One region of the Kluyvera sichuanensis genome, then DNA from elsewhere that is predicted to be linked to it. Evidence: predicted binding sites of a transcription regulator. Region 1 holds the regulator's gene; the other holds the start of a gene.
The links. Region 1 encodes CRP, which controls carbon source genes, mostly activating them, when cyclic AMP is high. Its sites were predicted from a motif close to ATGTGANNNNNNTCACAT; they were not measured.
Positions count from the first base shown of each region.

Region 2: the regulator CRP is predicted to act here: its motif matches at 3,678-3,695, upstream of psiE (phosphate-starvation-inducible protein PsiE).

Region 1 covers NZ_CP162271.1:3,293,650-3,299,101, forward strand. The annotation lists gene AB2B48_RS15965 (hydrolase) at 1-212, shown strand, start outside; gene AB2B48_RS15970 (YheU family protein) at 209-427, shown strand; gene AB2B48_RS15975 (phosphoribulokinase) at 493-1,356, shown strand; gene AB2B48_RS15980 (OsmC family protein) at 1,453-1,857, opposite strand; gene crp (cAMP-activated global transcriptional regulator CRP) at 2,162-2,794, shown strand; gene AB2B48_RS15990 (YccS/YhfK family putative transporter) at 2,849-4,924, shown strand; gene AB2B48_RS15995 (bifunctional acetylornithine/succinyldiaminopimelate transaminase) at 4,917-5,452, opposite strand, start outside.
Region 2 covers NZ_CP162271.1:4,061,890-4,067,341, reverse strand. The annotation lists gene malE (maltose/maltodextrin ABC transporter substrate-binding protein MalE) at 1-547, shown strand, start outside; gene malF (maltose ABC transporter permease MalF) at 611-2,155, shown strand; gene malG (maltose ABC transporter permease MalG) at 2,169-3,059, shown strand; gene psiE (phosphate-starvation-inducible protein PsiE) at 3,221-3,631, opposite strand; gene AB2B48_RS19495 (acyltransferase) at 3,863-4,318, shown strand; gene AB2B48_RS19490 (YjbH domain-containing protein) at 4,438-5,452, opposite strand, start outside.

The sequences.
Region 1 (5,452 bases):
AGCCGACGCTGATCATCCACTCAAAAGACGATCCGTTTATGGACCATCACTCTATTCCTGCCCAGGAAGAGTTGCCGGATAACGTCGTCTACCAGCTTACTGAGTACGGCGGCCATGTCGGGTTTATCGGCGGTACCCTGCGTCACCCGGAAATGTGGCTGGAAAAACGCATCCCCGACTGGCTGATGCCGTGGCTAGGAGCAAAAGCATGATGATTCCCTGGCAGGATATCGACCCGGAGACGCTGGATAATCTGATTGAAAGCTTTGTCTTGCGCGAAGGCACTGATTATGGTGAATATGAACGTTCACTTGCGCAAAAGGTCGCCGACGTCAAACACCAGCTACAAACAGGCGAAGCGGTGCTGGTCTGGTCTGAGCTTCACGAGACCGTCAACATCATGCCCCGTAACCAATTTCGCGGTTAACTATACTCTAACGATAGGGAGCGTTTTACCCGCTTCCGTTGTCGTCTGTTCAGGGAGTTATTCGCATGTCTGCCAAACATCCGGTCATTGCCGTTACCGGCTCCAGCGGAGCAGGAACCACCACCACCAGCCTCGCGTTTCGTAAAATCTTTGCTCAGCTCAACCTGCGCGCGGCGGAAGTCGAAGGCGACAGCTTTCACCGCTATACCCGTCCGGAAATGGATATGGCTATCCGCAAGGCCCGTGACCTTGGCCGCCATATCAGCTACTTCGGCCCGGATGCCAACGACTTTGGCCTGCTGGAACAGACCTTTCGCGACTACGGCCTGAACGGGCAAGGGAAATCGCGTAAATACCTGCATACCTACGACGAGGCGGTGCCGTGGAACCAGGTGCCCGGTACGTTTACGCCGTGGCAGCCGCTGCCGGAACCGACCGATGTGCTGTTCTATGAAGGACTGCACGGTGGCGTCGTTACCCCGCAGCACGATGTGGCTCGCCATGTTGATCTGTTGGTCGGCGTGGTACCGATTGTTAACCTGGAGTGGATTCAGAAGATGATCCGCGACACCAGCGAGCGCGGTCACTCTCGTGAGGCAGTGATGGATTCGGTGGTGCGGTCGATGGAAGACTACATCAACTTCATTACCCCGCAGTTCTCCCGCACTCATATCAACTTCCAGCGCGTGCCGACGGTCGACACCTCTAACCCATTTGCGGCCAAAAGCATTCCGTCGCTGGACGAGAGTTTCGTGGTGATTCACTTCCGTAATCTCGACCACATCGACTACCCGTGGCTACTGGCCATGTTGCAGGGTTCATTTATCTCGCATATGAATACGCTGGTCGTTCCCGGTGGGAAGATGGGGCTGGCGATGGAATTAATCATGACGCCGCTGGTGCAGCGTCTGATGGAAGGTCGGAACTAGCATCAAGACCAGGTAGCCCGGACGAGGCGCGCGAGCACCGACGCCGGGAATGGCCCCGGCGTTACTACGTTCGGCCGGGCTACGTCTGGCATGTAATCAGCCTTCAATCACTTCGTAAGAGTGAGTGATGTTCACCGCTTTTTCGAGCATCAGCGCAACCGAGCAGTATTTCTCAGCAGAGAGATCGACCGCACGCGATACCGCCGCATCCTTCAACGCTTTACCGGTGACGATAAAGTGCAGGTTGATGTGCGTAAACAGACGCGGGGCTTCTTCACGACGCTCGGAGGTGAGCTTCACTTCGCAGTCGGTCACGTCATTGCGACCTTTTTGCAGGATGGAGACCACGTCAATCGCGCTGCAACCGCCGGCGGCCATCAGCACCACTTCCATCGGGCTTGGCGCTTTATCGCCAGAGTTACCGTCCATCAAAATTTGGTGGCCTGAAGCTGACTCACCGAGGAAGGTTAACCCCTCAACCCATTTCACACGCGCTTGCATAATATTTAACTCCCAGGTTGCAATTTTCTTCTCAGATTACGCGCACATAACAATTCTCGCAATGGAAGGCGATCGACGTCATGCTGAAGCGAGACACCAGGAGACACACGGCAAAAGCTATGCTAAAACAGTCAGGATGCTACGGTAATACATAAACGTACTGCATGTATGCAGAGGACATCACATTACAGGCTGCGACCCTATTCGACAGCCGACTTCCCAGGTAACGGGAAGGATACTATTGCAACCAGTGGCTGCAATGTTTTTGCCGCTGGGAAGAGCTTATAACAGAGGATAACCGCGCATGGTGCTTGGCAAACCGCAAACAGACCCTACTCTCGAATGGTTCTTGTCTCATTGCCATATTCATAAGTACCCATCGAAGAGCACGCTGATTCACCAGGGTGAAAAAGCAGAGACGCTGTATTACATCGTAAAAGGCTCCGTGGCTGTACTCATCAAGGACGAAGAAGGCAAAGAGATGATCCTCTCTTACCTCAACCAGGGCGATTTTATCGGCGAGCTGGGTCTGTTCGAAGAAGGCCAGGAACGCAGCGCATGGGTACGAGCAAAAACCGCTTGTGAAGTTGCTGAAATCTCTTATAAAAAATTCCGTCAGCTGATCCAGGTTAACCCGGACATTCTGATGCGTCTCTCTTCTCAGATGGCGCGTCGTCTGCAGGTCACTTCCGAAAAAGTCGGTAACCTGGCCTTCCTGGACGTTACCGGTCGTATCGCACAGACCCTGCTGAACCTGGCAAAACAGCCTGATGCGATGACCCACCCAGACGGTATGCAGATTAAAATCACCCGTCAGGAAATCGGTCAGATCGTTGGCTGCTCCCGTGAAACCGTGGGCCGTATTCTGAAAATGCTGGAAGATCAGAACCTGATCTCCGCGCACGGCAAAACCATTGTCGTTTACGGTACCCGCTAATCCGGCCCAAAATGGCGTATTGTGAAAGCAATACGCCATTTTTGTTTTCCCCCTATGTGGCGCAGGCTGATTTACCACCCGGAAGTCAACTATGCACTGCGGCAAACGCTGGTGTTATGCCTGCCGGTTGCCATCGGGCTGCTTCTCGGCCACCTCCAGCAAGGTCTGCTGTTCTCCTTAGTGCCCGCCTGCTGCAATATCGCTGGCCTCGACACGCCGCATAAACGCTTTTTTAAGCGCCTGATTATTGGCGGCTGCCTGTTTGCTGGCTGTAGCCTTGCCGTACAGCTGCTGCTGGAACACGACATTTCCCTACCGTTGATTCTCACCGGGCTGGCGCTGCTGCTGGGCGTCACGGCGGAAATCAGCGCGCTGCACGGGCGGCTGCTGCCTGCCTCGCTGATTGCTTCCATCTTTACCCTAAGCCTGGCGGGTAATATGCCCATCTGGGAGCCATTGCTGCTCTACGCGCTGGGCACGCTCTGGTACGGGCTGTTTAACTGGTGGTGGTTCTGGATGTGGCGCGAACAGCCGCTGCGGGAATCGCTGAGCCTGCTCTATCGCCAGCTTGCCGAATACTGCGAGGCTAAATATAGCCTGCTGACCCAGCACACCGACCCGAGCACCGCGCTGCCGCCGCTGCTGACTCGCCAGCAGAAAGTGGTGGATCTGATTTCCCAATGCTATCAGCAGTTGCACATGCTTGCGGCTAACCAGCACAACGACTACAAGCGCCTGCTGCGCGCCTTCCAGGTGGGGCTCGATTTACAGGAGCATATCTCCGTCAGCCTGCACCAACCGGAAGAGGTACAAAAGCTGGTTGAACGCAGCCACGCCGAAGCGGTGATCCGCTGGAACGCCCAGACCGTCGCGGCACGCCTGAGGGTACTGGCAGACGATATTCTCTATCACCGCTACCCGACTCGCTTCAATATGGATAAGCAGATCGGCGCGCTGGAAAAAATTGCCGACCAGCATCCGGATAACCCGGTCGGCCAGTTCTGCGCCTGGCACTTCAGCCGTATCGCCCGCGTGCTGCGCTCCCAGCGACCGCTCTACCCGCGTGACCTGATGGCCGATAAACAGCGCCGCCTGCCGCTATTCCCGGCGCTTAAAAACTACCTGTCGCTGAAATCCCCGGCCCTGCGCAACGCCGCCCGGCTCAGCGTGATGCTGAGCATCGCCAGCCTGATGGGCGCAGCGCTGCACCTACCGAAGCCTTACTGGATCCTGATGACGGTGCTGCTGGTCACGCAGAACGGCTACGGCGCAACCCGCGTACGTATATTCCACCGCGCGGCGGGCACGCTGGCGGGGCTGGTGATTGCCGCCGTCGTCCTGCACTTCCATGCGCCGGAAGGGCTGGCGCTGACAGGCATGCTTATCGTCACGCTGGGGAGTTACCTGATCATCCGTCGCCACTACGGCTGGGCCACCGTTGGCTTTACTATCACTGCCGTGTATACCCTGCAGATTCTGACGCTGAACGGCGAGCAGTTCATCGTCGCCCGCTTTATCGACACCATCATCGGCTGCCTGATTGCCTTTGGCGGCATGATCTGGCTCTGGCCACAGTGGCAAAGCGGCCAGCTGCGGCAAAACGCTCAGGCGGCGCTGGAGGCAGACCAGGAGGCCATTCGTCTCATCTTAAGCCCCGACCCGCAGGCACCGAAGCTTGCCTACCAGCGGATGCGCGTCAACCAGGCACACAACACGCTCTTCAACACGCTGAATCAGGCCATGCAGGAGCCGGGCTTCAACTCGCGTTATCTGGCAGATATGAAGCTGTGGGTCACCCATAGTCAGTTTATCGTCGAGCACATTAATGCCATGACCACGCTGGCGCGCGAGCACAATATGCTGACGCCGGATCTGGCGCAGCAGTATCTGGAATCCTGTGAGGTTGCCCTTCAGCGCTGTCAGCAGCGTCTGGAGTACGATGAGGCGGGAAGTAGCGGTGAAGTGAATATTATGGAGTCGCCGGACGCGCTGTCCCACGGGCCGTTAAGCACCATGGAACAGCATCTTCAGCGTATTCTGGGGCATCTGAGCACCATGCACACCATCTCGTCGGTGGCCTGGCGACAGCGCCCCCGTCATGGCGGCTGGTTAAAACGACGGGCTAGCTAACGATTTTAGCGACCGCCTGAGCGAAGCGCTGCATCCCTTCGTCGATATCCGCCTCTTCCACCACCAGCGATGGCGCAAAGCGCATCACATCCGGCCCTGCGTTCAGTACCATCACGCCAACGTCCGCCGCCGCGTAGAGGAAATCACGCGCCCGGCCTTTGTATTTCTCGTTCAGCGCCGCGCCAATCAGCAACCCCATACCGCGCACATCGCTAAAGACATCGTACTTCGCGTTGATCTGCTGCAGATGCTGCACAAAGCGCTCGCGTTTGGCATTTACGCCGTTCAGCACTTCTGGGGTGTTGATAATATCGAATGCCGCACCCGCTACCGCACAGGCCAGCGGGTTACCGCCGTAGGTGGAGCCGTGTGAGCCGACGTGGAATGCGCTGGCAATGTCGTTGGTGGTCAGCATCGCGCTCACCGGGAAGCCGCCGCCCAGCGCTTTGGCGCTGGTGAGGATATCTGGTGTTACGCCATAGTGCATATAGGCAAACAGTGAACCGGTACGCCCCATGCCGCTTTGTA
Region 2 (5,452 bases), 770 kb from region 1:
AGCGGGCCTGACCTTCCTGGTTGACCTTATCAAGAACAAACACATGAACGCGGATACCGACTACTCCATCGCGGAAGCGGCCTTCAACAAGGGCGAAACGGCGATGACCATCAACGGTCCGTGGGCGTGGTCAAACATCGACAAGAGCAAAGTTAACTACGGCGTTACGCTGCTGCCAACCTTCAAAGGCAAGCCGTCTAAACCGTTCGTTGGCGTGCTGAGCGCTGGTATCAACGCGGCGAGCCCGAACAAAGAGCTGGCGAAAGAGTTCCTCGAAAACTACCTGCTGACCGATCAGGGTCTGGAAGAAGTGAACAAGGACAAACCGCTGGGCGCCGTTGCGCTGAAATCCTTCCAGGATACCTTAGCGAAAGATCCGCGTATCGCGGCCACCATGGATAACGCCCAGAAAGGCGAAATCATGCCGAACATCCCACAGATGTCTGCATTCTGGTATGCCGTTCGTACCGCGGTCATCAACGCCGCAAGCGGTCGTCAGACCGTCGATGCAGCGCTGAAGGACGCGCAGGGTCGTATCACCAAGTAATGTTTTTATCCCCTCTCCCTCAGGGAGAGGGGAAAAGCTCAAACGCTGTAGAGGAAGATCCCCATGGATGTCATTAAAAAGAAACATTGGTGGCAAAGCGACACGCTGAAATGGTCAGTGATTGGTCTGCTGGGCTTGCTGGTGGGTTACCTTGTAGTTTTAATGTACGCACAAGGGGAGTACCTGTTCGCCATCATGACGCTGATCTTAAGCTCAGCGGGCCTGTATATTTTCGCCAACCGTAAAACCTACGCCTGGCGCTACGTTTACCCTGGTATGGCTGGGATGGGGCTGTTCGTCCTGTTCCCGCTGATTTGCACCATCGCCATCGCCTTTACCAACTACAGCAGCACCAACCAGCTCACCTTTGAACGCGCCCAGCAGGTGCTGATGGACCGTTCTTATCAGGCGGGCAAAACCTACAACTTCAGCCTGTTCCCGGCGGGTGATGAGTGGCAACTGGCCCTCACCGACGGCGAGAGCGGCAAAAATTACCTCTCCGACAACTTTAAGATTGGCGGCGAGCAGAAGCTGCAGTTGAAAGAGACAGAAGCGCTGCCGACCGGCGAGCGTGCGCAGCTTCGCGTGATCACCCAAAACCGTCAGGCGCTGAACCAACTGACCGCCGTGCTGCCGGATGAAAGCAAAGTCACCATGAGCTCGCTGCGCCAGTTCTCCGGCACCCAGCCGCTCTACACCCTGGCCGATGACGGCCTGCTGACCAACAACCAGAGCGGCGTAAAATACCGTCCTAACAATGACGTCGGTTTCTACCAGACGGTGAACGCCGACGGTTCCTGGGGCGATGAGAAGCTGAGCCCTGGCTACACCGTCGGTATCGGCTGGGACAACTTCACCCGCGTCTTCACCGACGAGGGCATCCAGAAGCCGTTCTTCGCTATCTTCGTCTGGACGGTGGTCTTCTCGGTGCTGACCGTCATTCTGACCGTCGCCGTCGGCATGGTACTGGCCTGCCTCGTACAGTGGGAATCACTGAAGGGCAAAGCTATCTACCGCGTGCTGTTGATTCTGCCGTACGCCGTACCGTCGTTTATCTCGATTCTGATTTTCAAAGGGCTGTTCAACCAGAGCTTTGGTGAAATCAACATGATGCTGAGCGCGCTGTTCGGTATCAAACCGGCCTGGTTCAGCGACCCGACCACCGCGCGTTCGATGATTGTGATCGTCAACACCTGGCTCGGCTACCCGTACATGATGATCCTGTGCATGGGCCTGCTGAAGGCGATTCCGGACGACCTGTATGAAGCCTCGGCAATGGATGGCGCAGGCCCGTTCCAGAACTTCTTCAAGATTACGTTACCGCTGCTGATTAAGCCGCTGACGCCGCTGATGATCGCCAGCTTCGCCTTTAACTTTAACAACTTCGTGCTGATTCAGCTGTTGACCAACGGCGGCCCGGACCGTCTCGGCACCACCACGCCGGCTGGCTATACCGATCTGCTGGTGAGCTATACCTACCGTATCGCCTTTGAAGGCGGCGGCGGCCAGGACTTCGGTCTGGCGGCAGCGATTGCGACGCTTATCTTCCTGCTGGTCGGTGCGCTTGCGATAGTGAACCTGAAAGCCACGCGCATGAAGTTTGATTAAGGGAGACTCGAACATGGCTATGGTACAACCCAAATCTCAGAAACTGCGTCTCTTTACCACGCACCTTCTGCTGCTGATTTTCATTGCGGCGATTATGTTCCCGCTGCTGATGGTTATCGCTATTTCACTGCGCGAAGGTAACTTCGCCACCGGCAGCCTGATCCCGGAGAACATCTCCTGGGAGCACTGGAAGCTGGCGCTGGGCTTCAGCGTTGAGCACGCCGATGGGCGCGTAACGCCGCCGCCGTTCCCGGTCCTGTTGTGGCTGTGGAACTCGGTAAAAATCGCCGGTATCACCGCGATTGGCATCGTGACGCTCTCCACCACCTGCGCCTACGCTTTTGCCCGCATGCGCTTCCCGGGCAAAGCCACGCTGCTGAAAGGGATGCTGATTTTCCAGATGTTCCCGGCGGTGCTGTCGCTGGTTGCCCTGTACGCGTTGTTTGACCGTCTGGGCCAGTACATTCCGTTTATCGGCCTGAACACTCACGGCGGCGTGATCTTCGCCTACCTCGGCGGTATCGCGCTGCACGTCTGGACGATTAAAGGCTACTTCGAAACGATTGATGGTTCTCTGGAAGAAGCGGCGGCGCTGGATGGCGCTACCCCATGGCAGGCGTTCCGTCTGGTTCTGCTACCGCTGTCGGTACCGATTCTGGCGGTGGTGTTTATCCTGTCGTTTATCGCCGCGATCACCGAAGTTCCGGTTGCATCACTGCTGCTGCGTGATGTGAACAGCTACACCCTGGCCGTTGGTATGCAGCAATACCTCAACCCGCAAAACTACCTGTGGGGTGACTTTGCCGCGGCGGCCGTACTTTCCGCTATCCCGATTACCGTGGTCTTCCTGCTGGCGCAGCGCTGGCTGGTGAATGGCCTGACGGCCGGGGGCGTGAAGGGCTAATTTTCATCAGCAATGCCACTGCTATTATCCTCAACTTGAACGTACCCTAACTTGTGACTGTTTGGCGCTCCTATGGAGCGCCTTTTTTTGTCGCAGGTATCGGTAGGCTCCGAGTCGTTCCCGGCGGCGCTTCGCTTGGCCGGGCTACAAACGTGCGGGCTTTATTCTCGTTTCAGCCGCTTCGAATTGCACAGCCACAGCGTAATCACCAGCAGCAGAATGGCGGCGGAGTAAATCAGCACGTCCAGCGGTGATTTATGGTCGACGATAATCAGCCGCACAATCGCGGTAATACCGATATAGACAAAGTAGCGTAGCGGGAAGTGAAAGCCAGACTGGAAGTACTTCACAATCAAGGCGATAAATTCAAAATAGAGGAAATAGACCACCAGCCCTTCCACCAGCTCGTACTTGCTGGTGCTCTCAGGAGCGAACAGCACGTCCGCCAGGTGTAATGTCTCTTTGCCGAGGAACACGACCAGGATCAAGCCAAGGCTGAGCAGGCCCAGGTTCAGCACGGTCTGCAGAATGGTGGAGATAAACTCAACGCGGGGACGAGAGAGTGACGTCATGGCTAGCTCCTCTTTTTCTAGGCCGAGATCTTTGTATAGCGCAGAAATGTGATCTGGATCTACTTTTTTATCCATCCTGAAGCTCCATAAACCGTCTGCGTATTCATGGCCAGCCCTCACGGGAGAACCTTAAACTCTGCCTCACCGCACACTTTATCCCCTTATCCCTTACCTCTGCGCGTGGCCTGCTGGCACAATCAACATCTGTTTATCATCAGGAGTAGACGGTACATGCAAAGCATTCGCCAGGTCGATACACGCAACGTTACCTGTGGGGAAAACGTGGTTATCTACGAACCCGCCAACCTCTATGATTGCACGCTTGGCGATAACGTTTTTATCGGCCCGTTTGTCGAGATTCAGGGTAATACGCGGATTGGCGACAACAGCAAAATCCAGTCGCACACCTTTATCTGCGAGTACGTCACCGTCGGACGCGACTGCTTTATCGGCCACGGGGTGATGTTTGCCAACGATATGTTCCGCGAGGGCAAGCCCAACGCCGACCGCGAAAGCTGGGGGCGGATTACGATTGGCAACAACGTTTCTATCGGCAGCGGTGCGACCATCCTTGCGGTGTCGATTTGCGATGGCGTGGTGATTGGCGCGGGCAGTGTGGTGACCCGCTCCATTGAAGAGAAAGGGGTGTACGCCGGGAATCCAGCGCGGTTGTTGCGGCTGCTGTAACGACGGTGGCACCTACGGCTCCCTCTCCCCTTTGGGGAGAGGGTTGGGGTGAGGGGCTATGGGCACAGAGCCGAAAAATCCCCGGCGGCGCTTCGCTTGGCCGGGCTACGGGATAAGCATTATCTGAAGTTCTGGCTCTTATCGCCGGTCATGTTATACAGCTCGAACTTGCGACCCAGCATCTGACCGCCGTCGCGCGTCAGCGGCGTCCAGCCAACCACCGCACGGCTGCGGGTTGGGCCGGAGGTGAAGAGATCCATCGGGATATTCACGTAAACCCCTTTGGTGAACTCCCCTTCACCATACTCGTCCGCCGAAACGTTGGTAATGGTGGCGTATGCGCCCACCACAATGCCGCTGTCGAAGTGTTTCGAGATATCCAGCGTACCGCCTTTATCTCCCGCCAGATACTGCCCGACGCTGGCTTTCACCAGCACATCCTGCGCGAACGATGGCGTCCAATAGGCGGTGAGATGACCGGTTTTTACGCTGTAGTCGGTAAACTTCATCATGTCCTGCGCGCTGCGCCAGTCACGCTGCTTCACGTAGTTGGCGTTCAGGCCGAAAGCCCAATTGCTATCCACCGGGCGATAGAGCACTTCCGCCCCCGCGCCGCCGTACATGGTTTCCAGATAGCCACCGTAGACCTGGCCGTAGATATCATTGCCCAGGTACTGGAAGTAGTTCGCCTGCAGGTTATTCACGTACACATCGTTCTGCACGTATTCACGGATATGCGTACGCACGCGCGGCAGGGTTGAGTCCTTCGGTGGGTTGGTGTAGTTAAATTTATCGTAGTTGTTCGCCACGTTGGCAAACAGGCTGCCGCTGGTCAGCAGGTGGTCGGTCACCCACCAGTCCGCCGAGCCCATTACGCCCACCTGGTACATATAGAAGCTTTCCGCCCCGCCGATAGACTGGCTAAGCACCGGGTCGATATGGAAATCAAAGCGCGATTTGTCGATATACCAGCCCTGCTCGGTTTTATCCGGCACGATTGGTGCAACGCGTTTTTGCTCCAGCGGCGTCTCCTGCCCCAGCGGTTCCCCGGCAAGATGTCGTTGCAGGCTCGCCACATCGGTTTCCGTGGTCACTTCCGGCAGATTCAGCCGCGTTTCGGTAATGCGGATCGTG